2 linked regions of the Cohaesibacter sp. ES.047 genome follow. The protein of the gene in region 1 binds, or shares a complex with, the protein of each later gene. Links are inferred from orthologs where the notes say so. Each region holds a gene or a part of one and is shown in the gene's direction. Other genes may lie near its edges. The genes, in order: CPH65_RS20720 and dnaG.

Region 1 (15,505 bases):
CTCCCGCAACCAGATTTCTCTGGATCGCCCGATCAAAACTATCGGCATGCACGATGTAACCGTGATTCTGCACCCTGAAGTCGATCTCATCGTGACCGCCAACGTCGCTCGTTCTCAGGACGAAGCCGACCGTCAGTCTGCTGGTGAAGATCTGACCCTGACCGAGCGTGATGCTGGCTTCGAATTCGAAGAGGATCTCGAGCTTGACGAAGAACTGCTCGAGGAAATCGAAGGCGAAGAAGCCTCTGACGACGCAGCCGAAGACGTTGCTGAAGAAGACGCTGCAGAAGAAGAAGAAAAATAAGCGATCTATCGCGTTCAAATCTGCAAGGCTGAGCCAATGCAGAGCCTGAAGCATCAAGGTCCGGAGCTGTTGTTCCGGGCCTTTTCTTTTGCACGACTCGCCCCGGTTATCTGGCCTTTTCCGGGCGAGCGATTCTCTCGCCAAGGACTCGAATACGGCAACAGAGTCCAGCGAAAGAAAAAGAAAAAAACTTTCCGCTGTTGATTGCCGTGAATTGCAATCACTGCGCTTCAATTCCAGTGCATCCTGTGACTATCTTGTTCATCACGTTGAAATGAGGATGAACATGGAAATTGCTGCAAAACGCGATAGCGCGGACTCTGTTGCCGCGCGTCAAGCACCGCACAATCTGGAAGCGGAACAGCAGCTGTTGGGCGCGATTTTGGTCAACAACCAGACCTATGATCGCGTCGAGGCCTTTCTCAAGCCGCACCATTTCTATGATCCCAATTTGCGCGAGATTTTCGAGAAGACGGCCCAGCTCATTCGGGCTGGCAAGATCGCCTCGCCGGTGACGCTGAAAACCTTTTTCCCAGCCGACCACATGGTCGCAGACACCCCCATCGACATCTATCTGCTGCGCCTTGCCTCGCAAGCAACCTCGATCATCAACGCCGAGGATTTCGGCCTCCTGATCATGGATCTTGCGACTCGGCGCAACCTCATCGACATCGGCACCGATGTGGTCAATGTCGCCTTCGATGCACCCATTGACACCCCGCCGCGGGCCCAGATCGAGGATGCAGAAAAGCGTCTGTTCGAACTGGCTGAAACCGGCGGATCAAACGGCGGCTTTGTCTCCTTTGCCGCAGCGGCAACCGAAGCAATTGAAATGGCGGAGGCCGCCTACAAGCGAGACGGCCAACTGTCGGGCATCTCCACCGGCCTTAAGGATCTCGATCAGAAGATGGGTGGCCTGCAGCATTCGGATTTGATCATCCTCGCCGCCCGTCCCGCCATGGGCAAGACCTCTCTGGTCACCAACATCGCCTACAACGTGGCAAGTGCGTATAAGGCCGAGGAACAGCCCGACGGCTCCATGAAGACGATGAACGGCGGCGTCGTTGGCTTCTTCTCGCTCGAAATGAGTGCCGAACAGCTCGCCACCCGTGTCATCGCCGAACAGGCCATGGTGTCGTCGGAAAAGATTCGCCGAGGCAAGGTGGATCAGGAAGAGTTTTCCCGCATCGCCCACAAGGCGCAGGAAATGCAGATCACCCCACTGCACATCGACCAGACCGGTGGCATTTCCATTGCCCAGCTTGCCGCGCGCGCCAGACGGCTGAAGCGCCAGAAGGGCCTCGATCTTTTGATCATTGACTATCTGCAGCTGTTGAGTGGCTCTTCGTCCAAGGCCTCGCAGGGCCGCGTGCAAGAGATCACCGAGATCACCACCGGGCTCAAGGCCCTCGCCAAGGAACTGGCCGTTCCGGTCATCGCCTTGTCTCAGCTTTCCCGTCAGGTCGAGTCCCGCGACGACAAACGACCGCAGCTCGCCGACCTTCGTGAATCCGGCTCCATCGAGCAGGACGCCGACGTTGTGATGTTCATCTATCGCGAGGAATATTATCTCGAACGTCTAGAACCCAAGCCGGGAACCGAGGAGCACTTCACATGGCAGTCCGAAATGGACCGAGCCATGGGCAAGGCCGAAATTCTCATCGCCAAGCAGCGTCACGGCCCGACAGGTGCCGTTCCTGTCGCCTTCCAGCGTGAATTCACCCGCTTCTCCGATCTCGCACGCGAAGACTATCTGCCCGATAATTACGAATAGGCGCGCCTCGTGATGCCACCCTTTTAAAGGGACAGGGCGCATCAACGCCTTGCTGCCTCAATCGCAATATGCTTGCATGGCGCGAACCCGTATCAAGTCCGATTGCGGGTTGGCAATCAGCATCACCCTGCGATCCCGTCTTTAGAGGGCCTAGTCATGAAAATCTTTCAACACGATGCCCCCAACCGATCTAGACAGCACACACAGATCTATGCAGTCTACGAGTTGGCCTATTCTCTGGTGGATTTAGGCGCGGCCCTGCTGTTTATCATTGGCTCGGTGATGTTCTTCTACCATAGCTGGCTAATCCCCGGCACATGGTGTTTTCTGATCGGCTCGGTGCTGTTTGCTGTGAAACCATCCTTGCGCTTTGCCCGAGAAGTGCATTATCTGGTTGTGGGCGACCGAGACGATCTGGCAGACAACACCAGTGACTGAAGCCCCTTTCGCTCATACCAAGCCGTCTCAATAATCGGAAGATGCTCTGGTTTCCTTGATACCCCAAAGGCCTTGTGCTGACCAAAGCGCAAGACAGCTAAAGCTGCCCGAGCCGGAAAGTCGAAATCACATGACGCAGGATCCAATCTCCTCCCGCCTTGCCCCACATGTGAAACATCTGTCTGCTGGTGATGCGGCCATTGCCGGCAGTCTGTTGACCATCGATCTTGGTGCGCTTGAGATCAATTACGCCGATTTGGTCGAAAAGAGCGGCGAGGCCGAATGCTCCGCTGTCATCAAGGCTGACGCCTACGGCACCGGGCTGGAAGAAGCGGCAAAGACCCTGTGGCAAGCCGGATGCCGAACCTTCTTCGTTGCCCATCCTCAGGAAGGCGCCCGTGCCCGCAGCACCCTGCCCGACGCCACCCTTTATGCGCTCAATGGCCTCGTTGGCGATGATACGGACGCCACCATGTCCTACTACCATACGCACCGGGTTCGCCCGGTGCTTGGCTGCTACGAGGAGATCGACCTGTGGTCCCGCTATTGCAGATCAATTGGCGAGGCATTGCCCTGCGGACTGCATTTCGACACCGGGATGAACAGGCTGGGGCTGAGCAAGAAGGCGGCCCACAAATTGTCCGACGCATGGACAACGCAACCGCCCCCCTTCACCCCGACACTCATCATGAGCCATCTGGCCTGCGCCGATGATCCGCACCATCCGCTGAACAGCACGCTGCTTGACCGTTTTCGCGCCATCCGCGCCCTCTTCCCCGACATTCCTGCCTCGCTCGCCAACTCGGCCGGTGTGTTTTTGGGCCCCGACTATCATTTCGACCTGACCCGCCCCGGCATCGCGCTTTATGGCGGTCTGGCGACCAGCAACCGCCCCAATCCCATGCAGACCGTGGTGACCCTGAACAGTCGCGTCCTCTCCACCCGCCACGTCCCTAAGGGACAATCGGTGAGCTACGGCGCGAGTGAAGTCACCAAGCGGGACAGTCGCCTTGCAATCATCAACATGGGATATGCCGACGGCTATCTGCGCACCGGCTCCAGCAGCGACAAGCGCAAGGGCGCGCGCGTCTATATCGAGGGCTATGAGGCCCCGATCATCGGGCGCGTGACCATGGACCTGACGATCATCGACGTCACTGACATACCGGAAGACGCAGTGAAGCGCGGAAGCTGGGTTGAGCTGTTCGGCCCTCACATGCCCATCGACGAAGTGGCTGCAATTGCCGGCACCATCGGCTATGAGCTTCTGACCAGCCTTGGCTTGCGTAGTCTGCGTCGCTATCTATAAAGATAAACCGGTTCCGATTCGATGGCGCAGCATCCCTTGATGCAACGAGCCAGATGCTCAGAAAGCCCCTCCCAATGGCGCGCTCCAAATCCACTTTCGTCTGTCAAACTTGCGGTGCAGTTACCAATCGCTGGGCTGGCCGCTGCGAGGCGTGCGGCGAGTGGAACTCGATCATGGAAGAAAAGGAAGGCGCCGGCATCGGCGGCTCCCCCAAGACCGTCCGCGGCAAGAGCGGCCGAATTGTCGAGCTTGTCTCCCTGTCCGGCCAGGAGCAGCCCGCCCCCCGAATCACAACCAACGTCGCCGAACTGGATCGCGTCACCGGCGGAGGCTTCGTCAAGGGATCGGTTCTCCTGCTGGGCGGAGATCCGGGGATCGGCAAGTCCACCCTGCTCATTCAGGCATCGGCTGCACTGACCAAACGCGGCCACCGCGTGGTGTATATCTCCGGCGAGGAAGCCATCGATCAGGTTCGCCTTCGCGCCGCCCGTCTTGGCCTTGCCAAAGAGACTGTGGAACTTGCGGCCGAGACGAGCGTCGAAGACATTCTGGCCACCCTCACCGCAGGCCCGCCCCCTGAAATGGTGATCATTGATTCGATCCAGACCCTGTGGACCGACAGCGCCGACAGCGCACCGGGAACGGTCACGCAGGTGCGGGCATCCGCACAGGCCATGATCCGATATGCCAAGCAGACCGGCGCAGCGGTGATCCTTGTGGGGCACGTCACGAAGGATGGACAGATTGCCGGGCCACGCGTTGTGGAACATATGGTCGATGGTGTGCTCCAGTTTGAAGGCGACTCCGGCCATCAGTTCCGCATCCTGCGCGCCATCAAGAACCGCTTCGGTCCCACCGACGAAATCGGCGTGTTCGAGATGACAGGCGGCGGCCTCAGTCAGGTTGCCAATCCATCGGCCATGTTTTTGGGCGAACGCAATCTTTCTGCGCCGGGTGCAGCGGTCTTTGCCGGCATGGAAGGCTCCCGCCCGCTTCTGGTGGAAATTCAGGCGCTTGTCGCCCAGTCACCTCTGGGAACACCGCGTCGCGCTGTGGTTGGCTGGGACACAAGCCGCCTATCCATGATCCTTGCTGTCTTGGACGCCCATTGCGGGGTGCGCCTGTCTGGCCATGACGTCTATCTCAATGTCGCAGGCGGCATGAAGATCAGCGAACCGGCAGCAGATCTAGCAGTTGCCGCAGCTTTGGTCTCGTCTCTTGCTGGCGTGGCCTTGCCATCCGAAGCGGTCTATTTCGGCGAGATCAGCCTGTCCGGAGCGATCAGACCAGTCTCCCATGCGCCAACGCGCATCAAGGAATCAGCCAAATTGGGCTTTTCGAGTGCCGTTGTTCCCGAAGGGGTGCTCAAATCCGTCAAAACACCTGAACTCGAACTCTCAGGGCTTGAAGGCCTCACCGATTTGGTTGCACGGATCGCCGTCGGCTCGAACCTCAATCCCACAGACAATCCTGAGGATTGATAACAGGTGCAAAAAACCTTGCTCTTGCCAACTTCGCACCCTATAGAGGGGCAAAGCGGCACTTGCAGTTTTTCGTATGCAGGTGTTAAAGAGCTTTTGCAGTCCAGGCCAGATAACAGGATCGATTTCTGATGCCCATCGAACTCCTAGATGTCATTTTACTTGTCGTCTTGCTGATTTCGGCTTTCCTCGCCATGATTCGCGGCTTCGTGCGTGAAGTCCTTGCGATCGGCGCCTGGGTTGCGGCCGCGTTCGCAACGCTGAAGCTTTTCGACGTGGTTCTGCCGATGGTCACCCCCTACTTGACGCAACCCCTTGTTGCTCAGGCCGCAACGGCTTTGGGGATCTTTCTCATCACACTCATCGTGGTGTCCTTCATCACCATCCAGATTTCCGACTTCGTGCTGGACAGCCGCATTGGCGCCCTTGACCGGACGCTGGGCTTCGTTTTTGGTGCCTTGCGCGGCGCGATCCTGATGGCCGTCGCCCTGATCTTCTTCAACTGGTTCGTTCCAGAGGACAAGCAGCCCAACTGGGTTGCTCAGGCCAAGTCCAAGCCATTTCTCAATGAAATGGGAGACAAGCTGATCAGTCTGTTGCCCGAAGATCCTCAGGAACAGCTGATGGAAAAGATCCGCCAGCAGCGCGAAGGCACGCCTCCGAACGAGGAAGCCAGCTATTCGAACGACGAACGCGATGCCATCGGCGAGATTGCCAGCACCACGGCAAAGCAATAAACGTTGCAATGAATCGCCCTTCTATACATTTGCGTAGCTGACGAAGCCGCATGGGTATGGTAGGAACACTCCATGGAATTGGCGGGTATGTCCCGCCATTCTTCGTTTGTAGATCAGTGCATCCATTTTGCGCTCAAAAGCGCAATTGGTGCTCTCATCAGAAGATCAAATGACACCACGACATCCCTCGGGTTCCCCTATTCGATCGGAGCAGTCGGGTTTTTGAAGGACTTCTCGCCCATGTCTGAACAGAGACAAAACCCCACGTCTCAAGACTTCTCAATGATTGAAGACGACAGCTCGGCCTCCGCTGCGCTCTGCGCGTCGGAATCAGGTTCCTCCTCTGAGCTTCATCAAGACGACGACTGGAACGGCGAAGGAGATACGCTGCACGAGGAATGTGGCGTGTTCGGTATTGTTGGCGCGGATGATGCCGCCGCCCTCACCGCTCTGGGCCTGCATGCGCTGCAGCACCGCGGTCAGGAGGCTGCCGGCATCGCCACATATGATGGCGAGCATTTCCATCTTGAACGCCGTTTTGGCCTCGTGGGTGATAATTTCTCCAATTCGGACGTGCTTGAGCGCCTGCCCGGCAACGTCTCGATCGGTCACAACCGCTACTCGACCGCAGGCGGCGCTGGCCTTCGGAATGTCCAGCCTCTGTTTGCTGAGCTCGAAGGGGGCGGCATCGCCGTTGCCCACAATGGCCAGTTTACCAATGCCATGACCCTGCGCCGCTCGCTGATCAAGCGCGGCGCGATTTTCCAGTCCACATCGGACTCCGAGGTCGTTCTCCAGCTGATTGCCAAGAGCCGCGAATCCGACATCATCGACCGCTTCATCGACGCCATCCGGCAGATGGAAGGCGGCTATGCTCTGGTTGCCCTGACGCGCAAGAAACTGATTGGTGCCCGCGACCCGCTGGGCATCCGTCCGCTTGTGCTTGGTGATTTGAACGGCTCACCCGTGTTTGCCTCAGAGACCTGTGCTCTTGACATGATCGGTGCGAAATTCGTGCGCGAGGTCAAGAACGGCGAAGTCATCGTTTGCACCAAGGAAGACGGCATTCGAAGCTTCCATCCTTTCGCTGAACGCCCCGCACGGCTGGATATCTTTGAATATATCTATTTCTCCCGGCCCGATTCCTTCATCGCCGGTCGCTCCGTCTATGAAGTGCGCAAATCGCTGGGTGCCGAACTGGCCAAGGAATGTCCGCTCGATGTGGACGTGGTCGTGCCCGTGCCCGATTCCGGTGTGCCTGCCGCTCTTGGCTATGCGCAGGAAATCGGCATCCCGTTCGAATTGGGCATCGTCCGCAACCACTATGTGGGACGAACCTTCATCGAGCCGACCCAGCAGATCAGGGCCCTCGGGGTCCGTCTCAAGCACTCCGCCAACCGCTCTCAGGTCGAAGGCAAGCGCATCGTGCTGGTCGACGACAGTCTGGTGCGCGGCACGACTTCATCCAAGATTGTTCAGATGATGCGCGATGCTGGCGCCAAGGAAGTGCATATGCTGCTGGCCAGCCCGCCGATCACCCATTCGGACTTTTATGGCATCGACACGCCCGACCGCAAGAAACTGCTCGCCGCCCAGATGAACTTGGAAAGCATGCGCAAATATATCGGAGCGGATTCTCTGGGCTTTGTCTCGATTGATGGTGTCTATCGCGCCTGCGGCTTTGACCGCCGCAATCCCGATGCCCCCCAGTTCACGGATCATTGCTTTACCGGCGACTATCCGACAGATCTGGTTGATTTCGAGGGCGAAGAAAATCATCGCGCACCGGGCCTTCTCAAGGACTAGGGCCGGTGCCGCGTTGGCACAGACTTGAAGAGATAAGGGAAGGACCCAAGCACATGACCGAACAACGCCTCAAGGATCGTCTGGCCGTCGTCACAGGTGCCTCTCGCGGGATAGGCTGGCACGCGGCCCTTGCTCTGGCGCGCGAAGGCGCACACGTGATCGCCATTGCCAAGACCGTTGGAGCACTGGAAGAACTGGATGACGAGATCCAGAAAATGGGTGGCTCGGCCACCCTCGTTCCGTGTGATCTGATGGACTACGACGCCATTGATCGTCTGGGCGCGGCAATCTTTGAACGCTGGGGCAAGCTCGATATCCTGTTCGGCAATGCCGGTCTTCTTGGCGCGGTCACGCCCATCGGACATCTCGATCCGGTGAAGGATTGGGACAAGGTGCTTGGTGTCAATCTCACCGCCAACTGGCGGCTCATTCGTTCGCTTGACCCGCTGCTGCGTCAGTCAGATGCGGGTCGTGCGCTCTTCATGACCTCCGGTGCCCCCCATAAATGCAAACCTTTCTGGGGCGTCTATTCGGTCTCCAAGGCTGGCCTTGAAGCGCTCGTACGGACCTATGCCGGAGAAACCGAAAAGACCAGCGTTGGCGTGAACTGCTTCAATCCGGGGCCTGTTCGTACAGGCATGCGCGCCAAGGCAATGCCGGGCGAAGATCCGATGACCCTGCCGCATCCCAGCGAACTTGCACCCTATATCCTCGATTGCCTCTTGCCAGAATGCAGCGACAGCGGCCGCATGTATGATTTCCCCTCCAAGAGTTGGAAAGATTACGGCAGCCCGGTAATCGACTAGCCCAAACGCTGTCTCGCGCGACTCGCAAGAGTTGCACCCGCGAGCCAACAGCTGGCATTGAGCCGAAATAATCCCGAATCAATCTCTAAAGAAGCCCCATTAAGAGTCTGTCTTAATGGGGCTTTCAAAATATGTTCCATAACCTATTCGGCGACTTCTAGTTCAGCACCGCGACCGGGCAGGTAACCGGAGCGATCACTCTCGACCGCCTTGCGCAGCCGCTCCTCGGCTTCGCTGGCCTCGCGCTGACGATCCCACATCGAGGCATAAAGTCCCTTCTGTTCCAGAAGTTCGGCGTGACGTCCGCGCTCGCGAATGCCTCCATCCTCAAGCACGATGATTTCATCCGCCCCGATCACCGTCGACAATCGGTGAGCGATCACCACCGTCGTCCGGTTTTGTGACACCTTATCCAGCGCCGTCTGAATTTCCTGTTCGGTATGGCTATCGAGCGCCGACGTTGCCTCGTCGAGAACGAGGATCGGCGGAGCCTTGAGGATGGTCCGGGCAATGGCCACGCGCTGCTTCTCGCCGCCTGACAGCTTCAGCCCCCGCTCCCCAACCTCGGTATCGAACCCGGCGGGAAGGCGCGCGATGAAATCGGACACCTGCGCCATGCGAGCCGCTTCGACAATCTCCTCACGGCTGGCATCAGGACGCCCATAGCCGATGTTGTAGGCGATGGTTTCGTTGAACAGGACCGTGTCCTGCGGAACCATGCCCACATTCTGACGCAGGCTGTGCTGCTCTATATCGCGCAGATCCTGTCCATCAATCGTGATGGACCCACTCGTCACATCATAAAAGCGGAACAAAAGGCGCGATATCGTCGATTTACCTGCCCCGGACGGCCCGACAATCGCGACCGACTTGCCCGCTGGCACTTCGAAACTGATCCCCTTGAGAATCGGCCTGTTGGCATCATAAGCGAAATGCACGTCATCAAACCGGACGGTCCCGCCTTTAACGTCAAGCGGCTTGGCATCGTCCTTGTCCGTCACCTCGGGCGCTTCGCGCATCAGCTCGAACATGGATTCCAGATCCACCAGCCCCTGCTTGATCTCGCGATGCATGGAGCCGAAGAAGTTGAGCGGAATGGCAAGCTGCATCAACAGCGCATTGATCAGCACGAAATCACCGACCGTCTGCGTTCCGGTCATCACCGCATGGGCCGACAGCGCCATGCACAGCGCCATACCCGTCGAGAAAATAGCGATCTGGCCAAAGTTCAACCACGTCAGCGACACCCAGGTGCTGATTGCGGTTTTCTCATAGACCTTCATCGACTGGTCAAAGCGATGCGCTTCGCGCTCTTCGTTGCCGAAATACTTCACGGTTTCGAAGTTGAGCAGACTGTCGACGGTCTTTGAGTTGGCGTCATTGTCGGATTCATTCATCTGGCGGCGGATGTCGATGCGCCAGGCCGTTACCCGCACAGTGAAGGCGACATAGAGCGCCACCATGGTCACGACGATTACCAGATAGATCACATCGAACTGGAAGGCGATGACGGCAGACATCATCACGAACTGCAACAAGGTGGGAACGGCATGCAGAATGGTGTGACGCACCACCCCTTCGATGCCGCGCGTCCCGCGCTCGATGATCCGAGACAGCCCGCCCGTGCGCCGCTGCAAATGGAACCTGAGAGACAGGTTGTGCATGTGGCGGAAGGTCTTGTTGGAAAGATTGCGCACCGCATGCTGCCCGACCCGTGCAAACAGGCCATCCCTGAGCTGATCAAAGCCCACATTCATGATCCGGCCCAGGCCATAGGCGGCCACAAGCATGATCGGCACACTAAGCCAGCCCACGGGGCCCACGCCATCAGGCGCAGCGGGATCTGACAGGGCATCCGTCGCCCATTTGAAGGCATAGGGCGTCAGAACATTGATCAACTTGCCCAGAAACAGGGCGCTTAGAGCAAAAGCAACGCGTTTTTTGAGGTCTGCCCGATCTGAGGGCCAGATGTAGGGCCAAAGATTGCGCAGGGTTTGAAGCGACGAGGCTTCCGCGTCAACCGACGCTCCAGTGCGCACGTAAGGCTCACTGGCATATCTAGAACTTCTCATTATGACTTGGTCCTGAGGTCTTCCCCGGCAATCGACGCATGGTCATAGGCATCGATCAGCCATTGGGATTAATCTGCATGGTTTTTGAGGCTCCGATCGTGGAGCCCCTTGAAGAAAGCGCTGTTGGCGCCGAAAAACTGGTCCAGTCGATCAAAATCGACTTTGTAACGACTCTGCTGCCCGGCGGTTTCCAAATGAATGAAACCGCATTCCCTGAGCACCTTGAGATGCTGGGAAACGGTCGACTGCGCCAACGGCAGGGTAGAGCAGATATCGCCACAGCAATGGCTGTTCTGAGAGCTGAGCTTCTGGAGGATCATCAGGCGGGCGGGATGGCCAAGGGCCTTGAACCCGCGGGCCAAAGGATCGAAATGATCACAGCACTTCTGATGCCCTTTCGGTCCTGGGCCATGATGCGCTGTGTCTTCAGCTGCACTGACGCTCACATCCGCCAGATCGATGGTGACTTGATCCACCGGATTCTGATCGCAGCAGCCGTTTCTTTCGCCCATCTCTCCCTCATCTCATCTATCGTGTTTGTACGATGAATAAGGGATCCGGGATCACTTTGCAAGGTTTCATCGAAAAAATACGATGAAACAAAAACCCGAACGGCCCGAAAATCACTCTCCGGGCCGTTTGAATTCTTGACTGTTGAACGAAACGAGTGGACGACGGTCCGCTCGTCACTCAGGCGCGCCTTTACTCGGCGGCATCCTGATCGAGCATCGCGGACTTATCGCTCTCATCGGGCGACTCGACCGCATCAAAATTGTTATCCCAACCGTCCTCGCCCTGCGGCAACTTGAAAACCTGTCCGGGATAGATCCAGTTGGGATCGCGGATCTGATCGACATTGTTGTCAAAAATCGTCGAATACCGAATGCCCGCACCATAAACCCGGCGCGCAATCTGCCAAAGATTGTCACCGCGTCTGATGATGACCTTGCGCGTCTTGACGTCGGCCAACTCGGCATCAGCACTCATCGACTTGGCTGTATCGTCGCTAACACTGCTCTGTGCCTGATCCTTCTCAACATCGGCATTGCTTTCGGCAGACGCCGACACGATCGCCTCAGGCGCCGCCTTGGAGAAGGACACTTCCGCACGCTTGGTAACAGCACCGGTGACAGGATCAATGAGATCGACACGCGCCTGATGATCACCAACCTCCAGATCAAGCTCGCCATCAAACAGGAACCGACCCGTCACGCCGCTACGACTGTCCGAAATGGACTGGTTGTCGACATAGAGGCGAACCACAGATCCGGCAGGTTCCGCCGCACCGGCAACAAACAGGGTGTCACCTTCGATTTCAACCGCTTCGATGGAAACCATAGATGGTAAAGCCGGCGCTGGGGTCTCTTCTGACTGAGCCTTGGGCTCTTCAACCTTGGCAACTTCGGTCGGCTCAGCCTTAGGCTTTGCCTCCGCTGCTGGCGCATTCGTTGCCGCAGTGCCTTCCGAACCGCTTTCGGCCGTTCCTGTGCTGTCTGCATCGGAAGCAACCGTCTGCTCTGTCTGTTCTGTCTGTTCTGTCTGGGCAGGTGCCTCTTTGGCGACAGGTGCAGTCCCTTCGTTGTCAGTGTCCGTGGTCTTTTCCACCTTGGCCACTTCAATAGGTTTGGACGGATCCTCGTCAGGTTCTACAACATTGGAGAGCACGCGAGAGGCCTCACCCGGCTTTGTCTCAAGGACAAGCAATTCACCCTTGCTTTCCTCGGGCATGGCCACCGTCACATTGCTTTCCGATACAATAGTTTTACCGCCATCTGCGGATTTCGCAGCAAGCGACAGATCGGACACACCCTGCTCGAGCGGTTTTTCAAGCATCATCACCCAGTCGCCATTGGCATCCGCCTCGGCCTGTGACAGAACCATGTCGCCATTCTTGAGCTCAACCGTCCACCCCGGGCTTGCCTTGCCAGCAACGAGAGTTTGACCATCCTGCTCAACACGCACGATATCAAAGCTGGGCTGTGTACCCGTTGCCGCGTCGCTTACTTCTTCGGTTGCATCGGGGCTTGAAACGGATCCGCCATCGGGAATCCCAACCGCGTTGCCTTGATCGCTGGGCGCAGCAGCAACCGGCTCCGCCGCTGGTTCGCTGGACATCTCATCGGTTTTGGAAAGGCTCGCGACATCGGTCGTGCTTTCGTCCAAAACCGGTGGTTCAGATTGAGGCTCGGCAGCATTTTCAGCAGTATCATCGGTTTTTTGGGGTGCCGAATTGGCCGGCTCGGTGGGTAGATTGGTTTTACTTACCGTTGCCACAGGGGCCTTCGGCTGAGGATCTTTTGCACCAATCCCCAATTGGTCACCGAATACAAAGATGCCGACAACGACGGCGATAACACCACCACCTAGGGCAAGAAAAGGAGCTGCAGATTTCATGCTTCAGTCACACTTCTGTTTAGCCATCCCGGGGTTGAGCATCAGTCTTTTCCAACAGGTTCATGCATGAAGATTTTCTCTCTTCGCATGATTTTTCTTGCTGTTTTTTCAAAGGCCAGTCACGATTGCATACCCACACACGCCGCGGAATCGAAGAATTTTATTCTTATCCTACAGACAGGTAGCCTTTTTTAAGGATTCGAGCAAGGCTGCGCGGCTAATTGCCTTTACTGGCGCAACCCATTTTGAACCGAACGCAACAGAACGAACATGGCTTTACTGAAAAAAATTTGCGTATACTGCGGATCCGGCGCCGGCATTGACCCCGCCTACTCCAACGCTGCCAAGGTGCTCGGACGCTCCATGGCCCGCAACTCTATCGACCTTGTCTATGGCGGCGGCTCAATCGGCCTGATGGGCATTACCGCGAAAAGCGTGCTCGATCATGGTGGCCAAGTGACAGGCATCATACCATCTTTTCTGCAGGAACGCGAGGCGATGCTGGACGAGGTGCAGGAGCTGATCATCACCGAGGACATGCATGAGCGCAAACGCAAGATGTTTGAATATGCTCAGGCATTTGTGGCACTGCCCGGCGGCATAGGCACCCTTGAAGAGCTTGTCGAAATGCTCACATGGGCGCAATTGGGACAACACAAGAAGCCGGTTCTGCTGGCCAATATCAATGCCTTCTGGGATCCCCTGATAAGCCTTCTGGACCATATGCGCGAAGAGGACTTCATCCGCAGTGGCATGGATGTTTCGTTCCTCTCCACATCCGATCCCGAAGAGATCGTTCCCCTGCTGATCGAGGCCTGCAAGGATTTGCCGGATGATCTGCTATCGCAATCCACCGATGCACCCGATCTCAACCGCTTCTAGAAAGACTTTCAAAGGGCTCGCCGCAGGCCGGTCGGGACGTTCGACTTTTCCACATTTTAAACCTGCAAAGCCGGCGGGCGCGGTTCCCTGCGTCTGCTCCGATAGGCGTCATAGGAATAGATCAACACCGACAGCCAGATGAGACCAAAGGTAACCAATTTGCCCGCTGGCACAGTCTCGTTGAGCAAGAACACCGCCACGAGGAACTGAAGCGTCGGGTTGAGATATTGCATGATTCCGATTGTCGACATCCTGAGCCGCCGCGCCGCCATGGAAAACCAGATCAGGGGAAAGGCCGTCAGAATCCCGGTTATCAGAATGAGAACGCTGATCATCGGATCTGAAAGGCTGAGATGTCCCAACCCTGACGATTGCAGATAAACAACATAGACAAGCGCGAAGGGCGCAACGATGATCAACTCGATCAACAGCCCCAGATTGGCTCCAACCGGAACAATCTTGCGCAGATATCCATAGCTGCCGAATGTAAAGGCCAGCAGCAGTGAAACAATCGGTATCGTCCCCAACAGAATTATCTGCAGGGCAATGGCGAGGAACGCAATGACAATGGCCACGAGCTGCAACCGCGAGGGACGCTCTGATAAAAGCAGATACCCGGTCGCCACATTGACCAGAGGCACGATGTAGTAGCCAAGGCTTGCCTCTGTTGCCCGGCCATGGCCGACTGCCCACACATAGGTGAGCCAATTGCCGCTGATCAGAAATCCTGTCAGCGCGAGAATGCCGAACACCTTGGGTTGACGTAGCGCAGACCAGACCTCTCTCCAGCGACCGAGCAGCAAAAACCAGATCGTCATCATGGCCAACGACCAGACGATCCGGTTGGCGACCACTTCCACGGACGGAACTTCGGCCAGAAGCGAAAAATACAGTGGGAACAAGCCCCATGAGCCATAGGCAGCAAGCGCAAAGAACAGACCGTTGCGCGTCTCCTTGGTAGAATCAGCTGAGAGAGCGGACGCGGTTCCGCCCAGATTGATGGGGTCTTGGCTCATGGCGCTTCAATTCCGGCCCGCTGAACAACACGCTCCAGCAACGGCACTTTATCAGGGGTATTTGAAAAGCTTATAGGTGATGGAATCCACCAAAGCCTGGAAGGAAGCATCCACGATATTCTCGGAAACCCCAACTGTAAACCAGCGATGCCCATGGCCGTCGCGACTTTCGATGAGAACACGCGTGATTGCGCTCGTGCCACCATTGAGGATACGCACCTTGTAGTCTATCAGCTCAAGGTTCCGTATCTTGTCCTGCAACGGCCCCAGATCCTTGCGCAAGGCAAGGTCGAGCGCGTTGACCGGGCCCTGCCCTTCGGCGACGGACATTTTGCGCACCCCATCAATGACGAGCTTCACGACCGCTTCAGACTGGGTGACCAGATCGCCGCTCGAATCAAAGCGCCGCTCCACGCCAACGCGGAAACTCTCAACTTCGAAATAGCTCGGCACATGGCCCAAATGACGACGCGCGAGCAATTCCAG
Region 2 (15,617 bases), 2.6 Mb from region 1 along the record:
AACCCACGGAGCAATCACCTTCCAGAGGGGAACAGCTGGCTACAAACATCATTACTGGGAGGAGTGTAGCAACGACAATTGCCTTCAGCTGAGGCTATATATGCCTATAATTTAGACGATATTCAATGACTGAAGCCGCATGACAGTTATGCAGATATAGCATGGCAACAAAATGCCACACGCCGAGAGATCCCGCGTCTTTCGGAAGCGGAATAAACTCTGTGAAACAGGGCGTAGAGCGGATTAATAATGCCAGCTGGCTGCTTTGGAGAGCAGAAAATCGCGAATAGCATTGATGCGCATTGAATTGCGAAGTTCTGCAGCGTAGACGAAATAGGTTTCGAAACTGGGCATTTCGACGCTTGGAAGCAGCTGAACAAGGTTGTCGCGGGGGTGGACAACATAGTCAGGCAGAATTGCAATGCCTGCGCCACGCATCACCGAGCTGCGAATCCCGAGGATGTTGTTCACCTTGAGCGCCATTGTGCGTTTCTGTCCCGGAGGCATGCCTGCTGTCTCGAGCCAGTTCATGTCGCGCAGATAGTTCGGATGTTTTTCCCCGAAGCTGATCAGGCGATGATCTTCCAGATCCGACATGGATCTGGGTTGGCTGAACTTCTTGAGATAGTCCGGCGAAGCATACATGTGGAAATGCACGGTGAAGAGCTTGCGCTGAATGAGATCGGGTTGCACGGGCTGGTGCAGGCGGATCGCGACGTCAGCCTCGCGCATGCCAAGGTCGAGCTCTTCGTTCTCCAGCAGAAGATTGAGCGAAATGCCCGGATAGAGCTCGAGGAAGTCAGGGATATGCTGGGTGACCCAGGCCGACCCGAGCCCGACCGTGGTGGTCAGGCGCAATTCGCCGGTGGGTTTTTCCTTGGAGTCGGTCAGATGCGTGCGAACGGTTTCGAGCTTCATCAACACGTCATGCGCCGTGCGATAGAGCAGCTCGCCCTGTTCGGTCAGGATCAGGCCTCGAGCGTGGCGGTGAAAGAGCGTGACGCCCAGATCGGCCTCAAGGGCGCTGACCTGTCGGGAAATGGCAGATTGGCTCATATGCAGCTTGTCACCGGCATGTGTGAAGCTGCCCGCATCAGCGGCCGCATGAAAGATGCGCAGTTTGTCCCAATCCATATCGCCCTCCAATGAATCGCCCCAAGATCGACTCCGGGCCATTCAGGTTTGCTGTCCTTTGATTCCTAAACCCTGCTATGCATTTAGGCTACGCCAGTCATGCATAAACTGGCGTAGCCTATAGTCTAATAACATTGCAATGCAAATCAAAGCTCTGAGCGACTTATCCAACTCTTTCCGACGTAAAATACGTTATTATTCAGAGTCTTCGAGTTCTGCGAGGTATCGTTCGGCTTCCAGTGCGGCCATGCAGCCCATGCCTGCGGCTGTCACCGCCTGACGATATTTGTCATCGGTCACGTCGCCAGCGGCATAGACGCCGGGGATCGAGGTCGCTGTCGAATCGGGTGCGGTCCAGAGATAGCCGTTGTCATTCATCCTCAGTTGATCCTTGAACAGCTCTACGGCAGGAGCGTGTCCGATGGCCACGAAAATGCCATCCGCATCAAGATCCGTGATCTCTCCGGTCTTAACATTGCGCAGTTTCACGCCTGTGACGCTCGGCGGGAAGCCTTGTTTGCCAACGAAGTCTTCAACCACGGTATCCCAGATAACATGGATTTTCGGGTTCTTCTCAAGACGGTTTTGCAGGATCTTCTCGGCGCGGAATTCGTCGCGGCGATGGATGACCGTCACCTTGTCGGCATGATGGGTGAGGTAGAGCGCCTCTTCAACGGCCGTGTTGCCGCCTCCGATGACCAGAACCTCCTTGCCGCGATAGAAAAAGCCATCGCAAGTCGCGCAGGCCGAAACGCCGAACCCCTTGAACTGCTCTTCGCTCTCAAGACCCAGCCAGCGCGCCTGTGCACCGGTTGAGATGATGACGCTGTCGGCGGTGTATTCGGTTCCCGAGTCACCCTTCGCCTTGAAAGGGTGAGACGACAGGTCGACGTTGGTGATGATGTCTGACACCAGTTTGGTGCCGACGTTGGCGGCCTGCGCCTTCATCTGCTCCATCAGCCACGGTCCCTGAATTTCGTCCGCGAATCCGGGATAGTTTTCGATTTCGGTGGTGATGGTGAGCTGGCCACCCTCCTGCATACCGGCAACAAGGGTCGGCTCTAGCATCGCGCGCGCGGCGTAGATTGCAGCAGTGTAGCCCGCCGGCCCGGAGCCAATGATCAATACTTTGCTGTGCATTGAAGTGTCTTTCTTCGAATTGGGTGCGATCATCCGGAAATTGGGAGATCGAGAATCGGGCGGAGCCGAATTGATTAGGTTGTTTTTAGCAGATCACGGATTTCATCCGCAATCAGTTCAGTAGAATCTATGGGGGCTCTGCTGCCGGTTTCAAGGGTGTCCTCAAGGCGCTGCACGTACGGATGGGTCACAAGTTGGTCAATGGTGCCTTTGAGCTTGGGCGGATAGCCATCTGGCTCGAAGATATAGATGGGGGCATTGGTTGCCATCACATCGGACAGCATGGAGTGAGAATCGGCTGTCACAATGATAGCGTCGGCCAGGGCCAGCATCGTGGCATAAGGGTTGGTGCCGGAGCCGTCCCAGATCCAGTGGGGGCGCGGCAAGAGGGCCTGTTTCACCGCCTTCATCAAATGGGCAGGGGTGCGCCGGGACGGGGTGACCATGATGGACATGTTGGCGGGCAAATGCCGGACCAGATGATCGGCCAATCGATGGGCTGCTCTGGTTCCGAAAGCCGATTTGGCCGTGTCGCCGCCCAGAACGAGCGCGACGCGCGGCGCGGCGAGGCGGTGCAATTCAGAAGGGCCTCCCGTGCGCGCTTCGTTGAGGCGGGCAGGGGACAGACGATGGGGGGCTGTCAGGGTCGCAAGCACATTGGAGCCGCGATGCTTGTCGTGGATCGGCACCCAGATGAGATCGGCATTCAGCGATTTCGTGCGCGGATCCTTCAGGAAGACCGTCGTTGTCTCCGGGCTGATTTCCTTGAGCTTGCGCAGGTAGGCCACTGTGCGGCGGCCCGACGCGATTGCCACATCGGGAAAGGGAGGGGAGAGCGGCGAGCCCTCTTTGTCCGGCCTGTCTTGTGGGGGGATCGGACCCCACGGCATTGCCCAGACCCATGGACGCCCGGGTGCGACAAGCCGCACGTCGATGGTTCCACCCAGTCTTTCTGCAACGCCCAGGCATTGATTCTCGTCTCCAGCCTTGCCATCGCTCAAAACCCAGATCGTGCGGTCCCTATCAGTCACAACGAGAATGCCCCTTTTTGTGTGGATTTTTCGAATCATTCACAGGATTGTTAGTCTGTGTCGGAAATGCGAACAAAAATGTGTCAAAAGTTTCCATTCGTAACCGTTTGGGATTATTATGCCGGAGCGCGGACATTGTGTTGTTCAGTGTTGGCGGGCGTTCTGCCCCTTATAAGCTCACCCCAAGTAGAGAGCTATTGTCTTGAAAGCAAGATTAGATCCCATTGACTGGAAAATCCTGAAAGAACTGCAGGATGATGGTCGCATCACAAACGTAGAACTGGCCCGCCGTGTGGGTATTTCCGCGCCGCCATGCTTGCGTCGGGTTCGTGCCCTCGAAGAAGCCGGCATCATAAAAGGCTATCGAGCGATTGTGGACGAAAAGCAGGTTGGTTTCGACGTGACCGCCATTGCGATGGTTGGTTTGCACAGTCAGGCCGAGGCCGATCTCGTCGCCTTTGAAGAGCGGGTTCGCTCTTGGTCGCAAGTGCGCGAGTGCTATATGCTTTCAGGCGATATCGATTTCGTCCTGCAGTGTGTCGCGCCGGATCTTCAGGCCTTTCAGTCCTTCGTCATCAACGAGCTGACCGCCGCGCCCAATGTGGATAGCGTGCGCACCTCGCTGACCATTCGCCAGAGCAAGAACGAGCCGACCGTGCCCATTGATCTGGGGGATTGACTTGCCTTTTGCTGCGAAAAATGGATCGGAGCGGTGTGACCGCTCGTATCCATTCAAGCCGATATAGTGAAAAAGCGCGTTGGTTGCCAACGCGCTTTTTTTGAATCCCGGTTTCGAGGCCCGGTCAGATATATTTGACCGCGAGGATCTCGTAGGACTTTGACCCACCGGGAGCTGTCACTTCAACCGAGTCTTCTACCTCTTTGCCGATCAACGCACGCGCGATCGGGGAGGACAGGGAAATCTTGCCATTTGCCAGATCGGCTTCCATGTCGCCAACAATCTGGTAGGTCTTTTCCTCTTCGGTGTCTTCGTCAACCAGTGTGACGGTTGCGCCGAATTTCACCTTGTCGCCGCTCATTTTAGAAACGTCGATCACTTCGGCGCGGCTGAGCTTGTCTTCCAGCTCGGCGATGCGGCCTTCGTTGTGGCTCTGCTGTTCCTTGGCTGCGTGGTATTCCGCGTTTTCCGAAAGGTCGCCGTGTGCGCGTGCTTCGGAAATGGCCGCGATGATACGCGGGCGTTCTTCGCCGCTGCGTGTTTTCAATTCTTTTTCCAGAGCCTGATATCCTGCAGGCGTCATTGGGATTTTTTCCATAGCCGTCGGAAAGCCTCCTGATCGGTGGGGCCAAGCCCCGAATGAATACAAAAGTTAAGCGCTCCGAAAGCTCCTCACCTTCGGAACGCCATCGATTTTTCCAGCATTTAGAGCTCAAGTTGCGCTAATCGGGCGCCACGTCCCTCTTAGTGGGAGAAATAGTCCTGCAATGGCCGGACTTCAATATTCCCTGTTCTATAAGCTTCGATTCCCTGGGCCGCTGCCAAGGCACCGGCAACGGTCGTGTAGTAGGGTACTCTATGCAAAAGTGCTGCTCTGCGCAAATCCCTACTGTCGGAAAGTGCTTTTACACCTTCGGTGGTGTTGAAGACGAGATGCACTTTGCCGTTTTTGAGGGCGTCAACGATGTGTGGGCGACCTTCGAGCATCTTGTTGATCTTCTCGCACTCGATACCGTTCTCTGAGAGATAGCGCTGGGTGCCGCCTGTTGCGATGATCCTGAAGCCTGCGTTTTTCAGGCGCCGGACTGCCGAAAGAATCCGTGGCTTGTCATCGTTCTTGACGGAAATGAAGGCCGTTCCTTCGCTTGGCACTTTGGTGCCACCGCCAAGCTGCGATTTGGCAAAGGCGATCGCGAAATCCGTGTCGAGCCCCATGACTTCACCGGTTGAACGCATTTCCGGACCAAGAAGCGTGTCGACACCGGGGAAACGGGCAAACGGGAAGACCGCTTCCTTGATTGCGATGTGATCGAGCTTTTCGAGCTTCAGATCGAGCGCGGCCAGCTTTTCGCCAGTCATCACGCGGGATGCCAGTTTGGCAACGGGCTTGCCGATCGCCTTGGCAACGAAAGGTACCGTCCGCGAGGCCCGAGGGTTGACCTCGATGACATAGATATCGCCATCCTTGACCGCGAACTGGACGTTCATCAGACCGCCAACGTTAAGGGCAAGAGCCATTTCGCGGGTCTGGCGAGCCAGTTCTTCCTGAATCTCTTCGGACAGGGAGTATGGCGGCAGGGAGCAGGCGGAGTCGCCTGAATGGATGCCAGCTTCCTCGATATGCTCCATGATGCCGCAGACGACCACGTCCTCGCCATCGCACAGGCAATCCACGTCGACTTCGATGGCCCCGGACAGGTAGCTGTCGAACAGCAGAGCATTCTGAGCCAGAACGGCGTTGATCTGACCGGTCTTGTCGTTTGGATACTTGAGGCGGATGTCCGGCGGTACGAGTTCGGCCAGGGTCTTCTGAATGTATTTCTCGAACGCGTCCGGCGTGCGGACAATCTCCATCGCCCTGCCGCCCAAGACGTAGGACGGGCGCACGACCACGGGGAAGCCGATCTGGTCTGCGACGATGCGAGCCTGTTCGATGGAGTAGGCGATGCCGTTGCGCGGCTGCATCAGGTCGAGCTTGTGCAGAAGCTTCTGGAAGCGGTCGCGGTCCTCGGCCAGATCGATGGCGTCCGGGGACGTGCCAAGGATCTGAATGTCCGCATCTTGCAGGGCCTGTGCCAGCTTCAGCGGGGTCTGGCCGCCAAACTGCACAATCACGCCTTCGAGGGTGCCGTTCTCCTGCTCCTTGCGCAGGACTTCGATGACATCCTCTTCGGTCAGTGGTTCGAAATAGAGCCGGTCGGAGGTGTCATAGTCGGTGGAAACGGTTTCGGGGTTGCAGTTGATCATGATGGTCTCGAACCCTGCTTCGTCCATGGCGAAGCAGGCGTGACAGCAGCAATAATCAAACTCGATGCCCTGACCGATACGGTTCGGTCCACCGCCCAGAATGGCGACCTTCTTGCGATCCGAAGGGTTGGCTTCGCAAACGGAAACCCCGTTGAAGGGTGGCTCGTATGTCGAATACATGTAGGCGGTTGGCGAAGCGAATTCGGCAGCGCATGTGTCGATGCGTTTATAGACAGGGCGCACATCCATCTCGTGGCGCAGCTTCAGGACCTTCGCGGCCGTGGTTCCGGCCAGCTCCGCCAGACGCACATCGGAAAAGCCCATGCTTTTGAGCTTGCGCAGATTGATCGCGTCGGTGGGCAGGCCATGAGCGCGCACGCGCTGCTCCATGTCGATGATGCTCTGGATCTGCTCAAGGAACCATGGATCGAACTTGCAGGTTTCATGGATCTGCTCGTGCGGGACCCCAAGGCGCATGGCCTGAGCAACCTTGAGCAGACGATCCGGCGTCGCTTTGGCAAGATCAGCGCGGATGGCGTTCTTGTCATCGCCCTGACCAAGACCCTCGATCTCGATTTCATTCAGGCCGGTCAAGCCGGTCTCAAGGCCGCGCAGGGCTTTTTGCAGTGATTCCTGGAAGGTGCGGCCAATGGCCATGACTTCGCCGACGGATTTCATGGCCGTGGAGAGCGAAGGCTCGGCACCGGGGAATTTCTCAAAGGCAAAGCGGGGGATCTTGGTGACAACATAGTCGATCGACGGCTCGAACGAGGCCGGTGTTGCGCCGCCGGTGATGTCATTTGCCAATTCGTCCAGCGTGTAGCCGACTGCCAGCTTGGCTGCGACCTTGGCGATGGGGAATCCGGTTGCCTTGGACGCAAGGGCAGAGGACCGGGAGACGCGCGGGTTCATCTCGATGACAATGAGACGTCCGTTTTCCGGATTGACGGCGAACTGAACGTTGGAGCCGCCGGTTTCCACCCCGATCTCGCGTAGAACCGCCAGTGAGGCGTCGCGCATGATCTGATATTCCTTGTCGGTCAGCGTCAGGGCTGGTGCGACAGTGATGGAATCGCCGGTGTGAACCCCCATCGGGTCGAGGTTCTCGATGGAACAGATGATGATGCAGTTGTCATTCTTGTCGCGAACGACCTCCATCTCATATTCTTTCCAACCGATGATGCTCTCTTCGACAAGCACTTCCTTGGTTGGTGAGGCATCAAGGCCGCGTTCAATGATTTCGAGATATTCTTCCCGGTTGTAGGCTACGCCGCCACCGGTGCCGCCCATGGTGAAGGAGGGTCGCATGATGGCCGGAAGGCCGACCACTTCGAGGGCCTCGAGGGCCTCGGGAATGTTGTGCGCGAGGCGCGAAACGGGCGTGTCGAGGCCAATCTTGGTCATGGCCTCACGGAACAGCTCGCGGTCTTCGGCCTTGTCGATGGCCTCGGCGGTGGCACCGATCATCTCGACATTGTATTTTTCCAGCACGCCCATCTTGCGCAGGGACAGGGCGCAGTTGAGCGCTGTCTGACCGCCCATCGTGGGCAGGAGCGCATCGGGGCGCTCTTTTTCGATGATCTTGGCAACGATTTCCGGGGTGATCGGCTCGATATAGGTCGCATCGGCCATTTCCGGATCGGTCATGATGGTCGCCGGATTGGAGTTGACCAGGATGACTCGATACCCTTCCTCTTTAAGAGCTTTGACCGCTTGCGTGCCAGAATAGTCGAATTCACAGGCCTGACCGATGATGATCGGGCCGGCGCCAATGATGAGGATGGATTGAATGTCGTTCCGCTTGGGCATCTTGTCTCGCGCTCATGTCAAGGCACCGGCCCCTCGGTTGTCGCCTTTGTGGCTTGTTACGAGGGCCAGGGCCGATGCTGGTCGGGGGTGCAGATGAGATTTGGATCGCTATAGCGAACTATCGATCATTTTGCCATAGGTAGAGGCAAATTTTTTGGCTCATACCTGCAAATTTTCGTTCGCCTTTGGGCGTTTTCGGGTCAATGCCGGTTGGAGCTGAGGAAATTGGACTGTTGTGTCCGGTTTATTTGAAATCTGAATTTCAATTTCACTTCGATAGTTTATTTGCATGAGCCTGGGTGCATGCCTGCTCCGGTTTATGAAAAACCGGGACTGAGGAGCAGTGAGAGCGATCAGTCGTCGCCGACTTTGCTCAAATCCAGCTTGCTGATGTTGGCTCCGTCAAAATCGCTGATACCAACTGACAAAGCATAACAGGCCAGACGAACCGACTTCGGGATCGTCACGGACTTACCTTCACGCTTGCCCTTTTCATAATACTGGATCATGCGTTTCTTCAAACCGAGCAAGTCGGCAGCGTCTTTTTGTTTCAGACCCATGCTGCGACGCCATGCCCGAAATTGCTCGGGAAGCATGGCTTCGGCGTCTGCTTTATCTTGTTCTTTAGACACGTTTTAATCTTTTTGCGCAAAAATTGCGCCTTTGGCGTTGACAAAAACGCACAATGTGCACATATTGGGTGTGTAAGCGCACTAAGTGCAGTTGATTTGGTCCCAATTAAGCCCAGGAACGGGTGGAGGTCAATCAGATTTATTGTGCCGTTGAGTGTGATGTTAGGTGGGAAATGAAAATCCCAAAACAACTGGAGAAACCCAATGTTGGCTGATCTTGTATTGAGCCGCGAAACCTTGGGCGTCAATCGTCGGTGTGATGTCCATAAACATGCGATTGTTCGTCAAAGCTTCATGCGTCTGTGGCGCAAGCTGGCGGGATAGCACATCCAATAGGTTTCGGGCGTTCAGTCCGGAGCAAATAAAAATGCTCACTTAAAGACAGAAGGCTCGCACGGCGCGGGCCTTCTCTTTTTTTGTCCGGTGCTTTTTCGCGCCGCCACTCTAGGCCATCTTGGTGCCGGTGTGGGGTGCAAATTCAGTTGCTTCAGACCACGACCTGCTCCATGCTGACAATGGGATGAGATGGCAGAATTCTGCCCGGTGTGTAGAGCATCATCAGGAGAATCGGGGGACATATGCGTTGGCGTGGTCGTAGAGAAAGCAGCAATATTGAAGATCGGCGGGGAGAGGCCCGAAGCAATTATTCGAACCGCCGAATGCGGCTGCCGCTCGGTGGTCGCCGTAAAGGGGCCCCGAGCCTGATCGTGCTGGTCGTCATTGGCGGGGTTCTATGGATGATGGGCGTTAGCCCGACCACAATCCTTTCGATGCTGATGGGCGGCGATATGTCCATGTCGCAGCAGACGCAGACCAGCCAAGCACGTTCTCCGAAAAGATCCGCAGCCGAAGAGGAAATGGCCTCGTTCGTCAAGGTCGTGCTGGCCGAAACGGAGGATGTCTGGGGGCGGATTTTCCAATCGGCAGGCAAGACCTATCCGGAGCCGTCTCTGGTGTTGTTCTCAGAGCGGGTCCAGTCTGCCTGCGGATCTGCCTCTGCAGCGACCGGCCCCTTCTATTGTCCGAGTGACGAAAAGGTCTATATCGACCTTGATTTCTATAATGAGCTCAAAACACGCTTTGAAGCGCCGGGCGATTTCGCTCAGGCCTATGTGATCGCCCATGAGGTCGGGCACCATATCCAGAACATCACCGGGGTCCTGCCCAAGTTCAATGAAATGCGTCGGTCTATGAGCAAACTGGAAGCCAACCAGATGTCCATTCGGGTCGAGCTTCAGGCCGATTGCTATGCCGGCGTCTGGGGCTACTACACCAATCAGAAGGGTCTTCTGGAACATGGGGATCTTGGTGAGGCGCTGAACGCCGCCACTCAGATCGGCGATGATGCGTTGCAGAAGCGGATGCAGGGCTATGTGGTGCCGGACAGTTTCAATCACGGTACGTCGGCCCAGCGCAAGAAATGGTTCACCCAAGGCTTCGAGGACGGCAAGATCAGCGCCTGTGATACCTTCTCGGTGGCCAATCCCTGATCTGATGAGAAAACTTTTGGGAACCCATCGGCCTTTACTTGCGTTTTAAACGAAACAGGGAAAGGAAACACCCATGGCAAGCGCAGCGCAAAGCAATCGTTCGTCAATCAAGGATGAGGATACCTACAAGGCCTTGCGGCGTGATGGGGCGTCGAAAGAGAAGGCTGCGCGCATTGCCAATGCACAGGCGAACAGCACCATGCATCCATCCCGGAAGGGGGGCAAGGCTCCTGCCTATGAGGAATGGAGCCGGGACGACCTTTATGAACGCGCCAAGGAGCTCGACATAGACGGACGGTCCAATATGAAGAAGGATGAGCTGATCGACGCACTGCGCGATCACTAGACCAGCTTATCGGACCATGACGGCACAAGTGGTCTGAATAGCGGGATACGGTTCTGGGTAAAGGTTCTGTCTGCTTGCGACACAATGCCGACAAAATCACACCAAAACGTAGTTCCAAAAACAGCCAAAGAAAAAGCCATCTTCCTCGTCGCCCGATCAATGACATGCAGAGCATGGCAGGGTCTGGGCGGGGAAGATGGCTTTTTCACGTTCTGAGATAGCTGTCTTTGAGCTATTCGGGCAGCTTTTCCATCCCCTTGTTCTGGCGAACAAGATTGAGAAAACGCGTGAACAGATAGTGGCTGTCCTGCGGGCCGGGCGAAGCTTCGGGATGGTACTGCACCGAGAAGATCGGTTTGCCATCAACGCTGAGGCCGCAGTTGGATCCGTCGAACAGCGAGACGTGAGTTTCGCTGACCCCTTTGGGCAGGCTGTCGCCATCCACGGCAAAGCCATGGTTCATGGAGGTGATCTCCACCTTGCCTGTCGTCTTGTCCTGGACCGGATGGTTGGCGCCATGATGGCCCTGATGCATCTTCACGGTCTTGCCGCCAAGAGCCAGCGCCAGCATCTGATGGCCAAGGCAGATCCCGAACATCGGAACGCCTGCGTCGATCACCGCCTTGATGGCATCAACGGCATATTCGCCTGTGGCTGCCGGATCGCCCGGACCGTTGGAGAGGAAGACCCCATCGGGCTTGAGCGCCAAAATGTCTTCACCTGTCGCGGTTGCGGGCAGGATCGTGAGCTTGCAGCCCTGACGGGCAAGCAGACGCAGGATATTTCTCTTGATGCCGAAGTCGATCGCCACCACATGAAAGGCCGGGTCGGTCTGATTGCCGAAGCCTTCGTCCCAGACCCAAGGGGTTTGGGTCCATTCAAAGGTCTCGCGGGTCGAGACGTCCTTGGCAAGATCGGCTCCGACAAGGCCATTCCAGCCCGCAGCTTCGCGCTTCAGCGCCTCGATGTCGAAGTTGCCATCGGGCGCGTGGGCAATCACCGCGTTGGCAAGGCCCTTTTCGCGGATGTGGGCGGTCAGTGCACGGGTGTCGACGCCCGCAATGCCAATGATGCCGCGGCTTTTCAGCCAGGCGTCGAAATGGCGCGAAGAGCGATAGTTGGATGGCTCGGTGATGTCGGTCTTGACCACAGCACCGCGGACACCGCTGTTGCTGTCCATATCGATGGTTTCGGCATCCTCGTCATTGGTGCCGATGTTGCCGATATGGGGGAAGGTGAAAGTGACAATCTGACCGGCGTAGGACGGATCTGTGAGGATTTCCTGATAACCGGTGATGGCTGTGTTGAAGCAGACCTCAGCCACCGCAGACCCTGTGGTGCCAATGCCCTGACCTTCGATGACGGTGCCGTCAGCCAGCACCAGAAGGGCGGTCGGCTTGATCTCTTCCCACGGGGCGGGTGAGGAGGCCGGATTAGATGCGGAGTGAGCCATAGCCAAATGCGTCCTGAGTAGAGTGTACGTCGGTAGCCGCGTTCCGTCACCAGTTGCCGCTTTGAAGGCAACTGACGTCTTGCGATATGATCGTTGGAAGCGTCTGTTCTCAGACCAGATCATCTAGGGCAAAAGCGGGCGGGGGTCAATGTTGGCAAGGGGGCGGAGCAAAAAATAGTTCCCATATGGGAGCTGATGTGCGATTTTGATACGTTATTGACCAACGACAAGGGAGCCGCCACTGAAGGCCAGCCTTTCTTGTCAGGACCATTTGCAGCGATGGTCTCGGGGTCATTGCTGACTTGCCACTCGCATCAAGTCGCTATAAAGAGCTGTGTGTTTGATTTGAAGATTGAGACCTCAGAAACGATTGAGACCGCTGATATCTGTGGTATGCGGATCCACATCCTATCTACTACGGAACTGGCAATTCACGGTACTTGGGCATTGCATCGCCGGGCAGGCGAGTCCAAGTCCGAATTGAAATCAATGAAAGGCCTTTTATGCGCGAGCAGATCAATGAAAGCCTGACGGCAGCCATCAAGCAACAGGATAAACGCCGCATGGCGACCTTGCGACTGGTGAATGCGGCCATCAAGGATCGCGATATAGAGGCACGATCGCAGGGAGCCGACAGGGTTTCCGACGACGAAGTGCTTCAGATTCTGGCCAAGATGGTCAAACAACGCGATGAATCGATTCGCACCTATGAAGAATCCGGCCGGCTTGAAATGGCCGAGCAGGAGCGGGACGAAAGGTCGATCATCATGGAATTCCTGCCTCAGCAAATGGCTGAGGCCGAAGTCAATGCGACCTGTGCCAAAGCGGTCGAGGAACTCGATGCGGGCGGCTTGCGCGACATGGGCAAGGTCATGGCGCACCTGAAGACGCAATATCCCGGACAGATGGATTTTGGCAAGGCAAGCTGCATCGTCAAGGACCTGCTGCGCTGAGCCCGAAGACAATCCTGCATGCCAATTGAGTAGCAGTGGCCCCCACATCGGGGCCATTGTGCTTTTTCCAGATCTGATACTATGATGACGATCATGAAGCTTGGACCGTTCAGTCCTCTCGAGATGGTGCCTGAACGCCATCAACAAGACTGCTGTCTGTCGGGAGGCGTGAGGTCAATGGGTGGATCCCGGTTGCGTCGATGAAATATCCTCAAAGTCTTTTGGAACAGATCCGGGAGAGAATTGCCGTGTCCGACGTGGTCGGACGCAAGGTGAAACTGCGTCGGCAGGGCCGCGAATATGCGGGGCTTTCGCCTTTCAACAAGGAAAAGACACCGAGCTTTTTCGTCAATGATCAAAAGCAGTTCTATCACTGCTTCTCATCGGGCAAACATGGCGATATCTTTCGGTTTCTGATGGAAACGGAAGGGCTGAGCTTTCCCGAGGCGGTTGAGGCGTTGGCCGCCCAAGCCGGGGTGTCCTTACCTGCGCCAGATCCGCAGATGCAACGGCGGGAAAAGGAGCGGGCGAGCCTTTATGATGTCATGGAAATGGCCGCGCGGTATTTTCAGCTGCAGTTCAACTCGGAGTATGGGCGCGAGGCGCGCGCCTATGCCCAGAAGCGAGGCTTGCGGCCCGAAACGCTCTCGACCTTCCGCGTTGGCTATTCGGTCAACAGCCGGGATCATCTCAAGAGCTATCTTCTCGAGCGCGGTGTAAGTGAGCAGGACATGCTCGACACGGGCCTGATCATCAAGCCCGATGACGGGCGGGCGACCTATGACCGTTTTCGCAATCGGTTGATGATTCCGATCGAGGACGAGAAGGGCCGCGTTGTGGCCTTTGGTGGCCGCATTCTCGATCCGGATGGCAAGCCGAAATATCTCAACTCGCCCGAGACGAAACTGTTTTTCAAGGGAACGATGCTGTTCAACGCCCATCGGGCGCGGCAGGCGGCCTACGAGGCCGGATCGGCGATCGTGGTCGAGGGCTACATGGATGCCATTGCGCTGCATCAGGTTGGCGTCGGGCATGTGGTCGCCTCGCTCGGGACAGCCTTTACCGAGCAGCAGATTGCACGCATGTGGCGTTTCTCGAATGAGCCCTACATCTGTTTTGACGGCGACCGGGCCGGACGGCAGGCTGCACATCGGGCCATCGAACGCATCTTGCCCAGCCTGAAGGCCGGCTATTCCTTCCAGTTCGTCTTTCTGCCCAACGGGCAGGATCCCGATGATCTGGTCAAACAGGGCGGCTCGGAGGCCTTTGGCGAGGTTTTGAGGTCGGCGCGGCCCCTGTCCGATGTGATCTGGGAGCGCGAACGCGAAGCCCAGCCAGCTGATACGCCCGAGCGCAAGGCCGCGCTTGAGCAGCGGATCGAGGAGCTGCTGCGACTGATCAAGGATGAGCGGGTCCAGCGGCAATATCAGATGAGCTTCAAGTCGGCACTCTCCAACCTGTTCTGGCAACAGGAGCGCGACCGGCGGGACCAGTCACGCAATCGCTATTTTACCGGCGGGGGCGCAAAGGCGGGGCAGGGGGCCGGGCCGTCATCCGCGCTGCAGGCTTCAAGCAATGTGTCGCGGATGCCCGAGGAGGGGCAGTCAACAGAATATGAGAACTGTCTGATCGGTCTGTCCATTCACATGCCCTATCTGTTCGAGCAGTTTGCCGAGCAGATTCTGGCTGTTCCCTTTCAGAAAAGCAGCCTTGAAGCCTTCAAATACGTGCTGTCGCATCTCATCTTTGACAAGCAGGCGCGGACTTATGCAGATATCTATGCCGAGTGTCCGCAGGATCTCAAGGGACTTTTGGACGAGATGCACGGCATGGAAGTGCGTGATCCATCCGGCAAGATCTCGCAGCCTTGGGGCTGGCGGCTGGCGGGGCGCCAACGGGTGCATCAGCTCGCCTACGGGCCGTCTCGTCTGTTTCTGGAGCGATTGTTCCAGTCCTATCTCAATGTTCTGGAAATCCGGGAAATCGAGCAGGACCTCAATCGGGAAATGGCGCAATTGTCGGGATCCGTGAGTGAGGACATGTTTGCCCGCATCCAGTTTCTCAACAACGAAGTGCATCGGCGCCGCGAGGAAAACCTGCGCGAGGAACATGAACTGAGCGAGCTCTACAATCAGATGAAAGCCGCTGGCGTGCAGGCCAACCTCATCGATGTTCTGGCTGAACTGGGGCAGAACCGGTCGGACTGATGGCGAATCACCTGCTTCAAGACCTGTCGAAGCATGCGAATCAGTCCAAAATTGCCGGAAATCGGCTCTTAACCCCCTGAAAATGATTCGAAAATTCGGATAAATCGAACTTTTTCGGCCCGTTGGGGTTGCCGAATCGAATCGCTGCGCTAAATATCATTGATCGGCAGCCACTAGCGCCAAATGTCAAGCTGGCGAGGGAACCATTGATTGCTGCTAAATAATCAACACGATCTGATGCTGGAGGCCTTGCGGTCTGGCCGGCCTTGTTGTGTGTGGAAAGCTTTTTTGCACGGAAAGCAGAAGCATGTGGCGGGTTTCGGTTAAGGGGCAATTAACGCTCCATTCGGTAGAAGGATTGGAGAAATCCTGAAAGATCATGTCTTTGTGTCCGGGCGAGGCGAGCAAAGACATGAAAAAAGCGTCCGCGAGATTGGATGACCACTCGGACCATGATCCGTCTGGGGCATCCTTGGAGACAGGAATGGCAAGTAAG

Evidence for each region.
Region 2: the proteins of CPH65_RS20720 (region 1) and dnaG are in contact, whole or in part, in a crystal structure (PDB 2R6A), measured with the Geobacillus stearothermophilus proteins. The link is inferred for Cohaesibacter sp. ES.047 from one-to-one orthologs. Residues at the interface, in WP_033016901.1 of Geobacillus stearothermophilus: Ser13, Glu15, Ala16, Gln18, Glu91, Leu92, Asp94, Ala95, Val96, Pro97, Thr98, Ala99, Ala100, Asn101, Tyr104, Tyr105, Ile108; in WP_049624496.1 of Geobacillus stearothermophilus: Lys456, Leu457, Leu458, Pro459, Ala460, Asn463, Ala464, Leu467, Leu535, Leu536, Ile537, Ala538, Gln544, Glu545, Asp548, Tyr549, His552.

What each region holds. Positions count from the first base shown.
Region 1 is NZ_LT907844.1:4,528,211-4,543,715, forward strand. Bases 1-2,834 are described here. They hold CPH65_RS20720 (replicative DNA helicase), read left to right. Parts: upstream 1-590; coding sequence 591-2,078; downstream 2,079-2,834. Other genes in these bases: rplI (50S ribosomal protein L9), read left to right, coding at 1-304; CPH65_RS20725 (YrhK family protein), read left to right, coding at 2,235-2,516; alr (alanine racemase), read left to right, coding at 2,647-2,834. In the rest of the region: more of alr, read left to right, coding at 2,835-3,825; DNA repair protein RadA, read left to right, coding at 3,900-5,306; CPH65_RS20740 (CvpA family protein), read left to right, coding at 5,438-6,043; purF (amidophosphoribosyltransferase), read left to right, coding at 6,326-7,849; CPH65_RS20750 (SDR family NAD(P)-dependent oxidoreductase), read left to right, coding at 7,903-8,655; CPH65_RS20755 (ABC transporter ATP-binding protein/permease), read right to left, coding at 8,799-10,727; CPH65_RS20760 (helix-turn-helix transcriptional regulator), read right to left, coding at 10,796-11,239; CPH65_RS20765 (LysM peptidoglycan-binding domain-containing protein), read right to left, coding at 11,430-13,121; CPH65_RS20770 (TIGR00730 family Rossman fold protein), read left to right, coding at 13,392-14,003; EamA family transporter RarD, read right to left, coding at 14,060-15,019; cimA (citramalate synthase), read right to left, coding at 15,071-15,505. UniProt on the Escherichia coli protein: The main replicative DNA helicase, it participates in initiation and elongation during chromosome replication. Travels ahead of the DNA replisome, separating dsDNA into templates for DNA synthesis.
Region 2 is NZ_LT907844.1:1,933,704-1,949,320, forward strand. The notes cover bases 12,672-15,617. They hold dnaG (DNA primase), read left to right. Parts: upstream 12,672-13,114; coding sequence 13,115-15,121; downstream 15,122-15,617. Other genes in these bases: CPH65_RS08895 (GatB/YqeY domain-containing protein), read left to right, coding at 12,672-12,914; rpoD (RNA polymerase sigma factor RpoD), read left to right, coding at 15,606-15,617. Outside these bases: CPH65_RS08840 (LysR family transcriptional regulator), read right to left, coding at 244-1,134; trxB (thioredoxin-disulfide reductase), read right to left, coding at 1,330-2,274; CPH65_RS08850 (mitochondrial fission ELM1 family protein), read right to left, coding at 2,349-3,305; CPH65_RS08855 (Lrp/AsnC family transcriptional regulator), read left to right, coding at 3,508-3,984; transcription elongation factor GreA, read right to left, coding at 4,109-4,582; carB (carbamoyl-phosphate synthase large subunit), read right to left, coding at 4,729-8,040; CPH65_RS08870 (DNA-binding transcriptional regulator), read right to left, coding at 8,394-8,672; CPH65_RS08875 (neutral zinc metallopeptidase), read left to right, coding at 9,251-10,162; CPH65_RS08880 (Rho termination factor N-terminal domain-containing protein), read left to right, coding at 10,236-10,508; carA (glutamine-hydrolyzing carbamoyl-phosphate synthase small subunit), read right to left, coding at 10,741-11,961; CPH65_RS24095 (hypothetical protein), read left to right, coding at 12,055-12,492; more of CPH65_RS08895, read left to right, coding at 12,465-12,671. UniProt on the Escherichia coli protein: RNA polymerase that catalyzes the synthesis of short RNA molecules used as primers for DNA polymerase during DNA replication.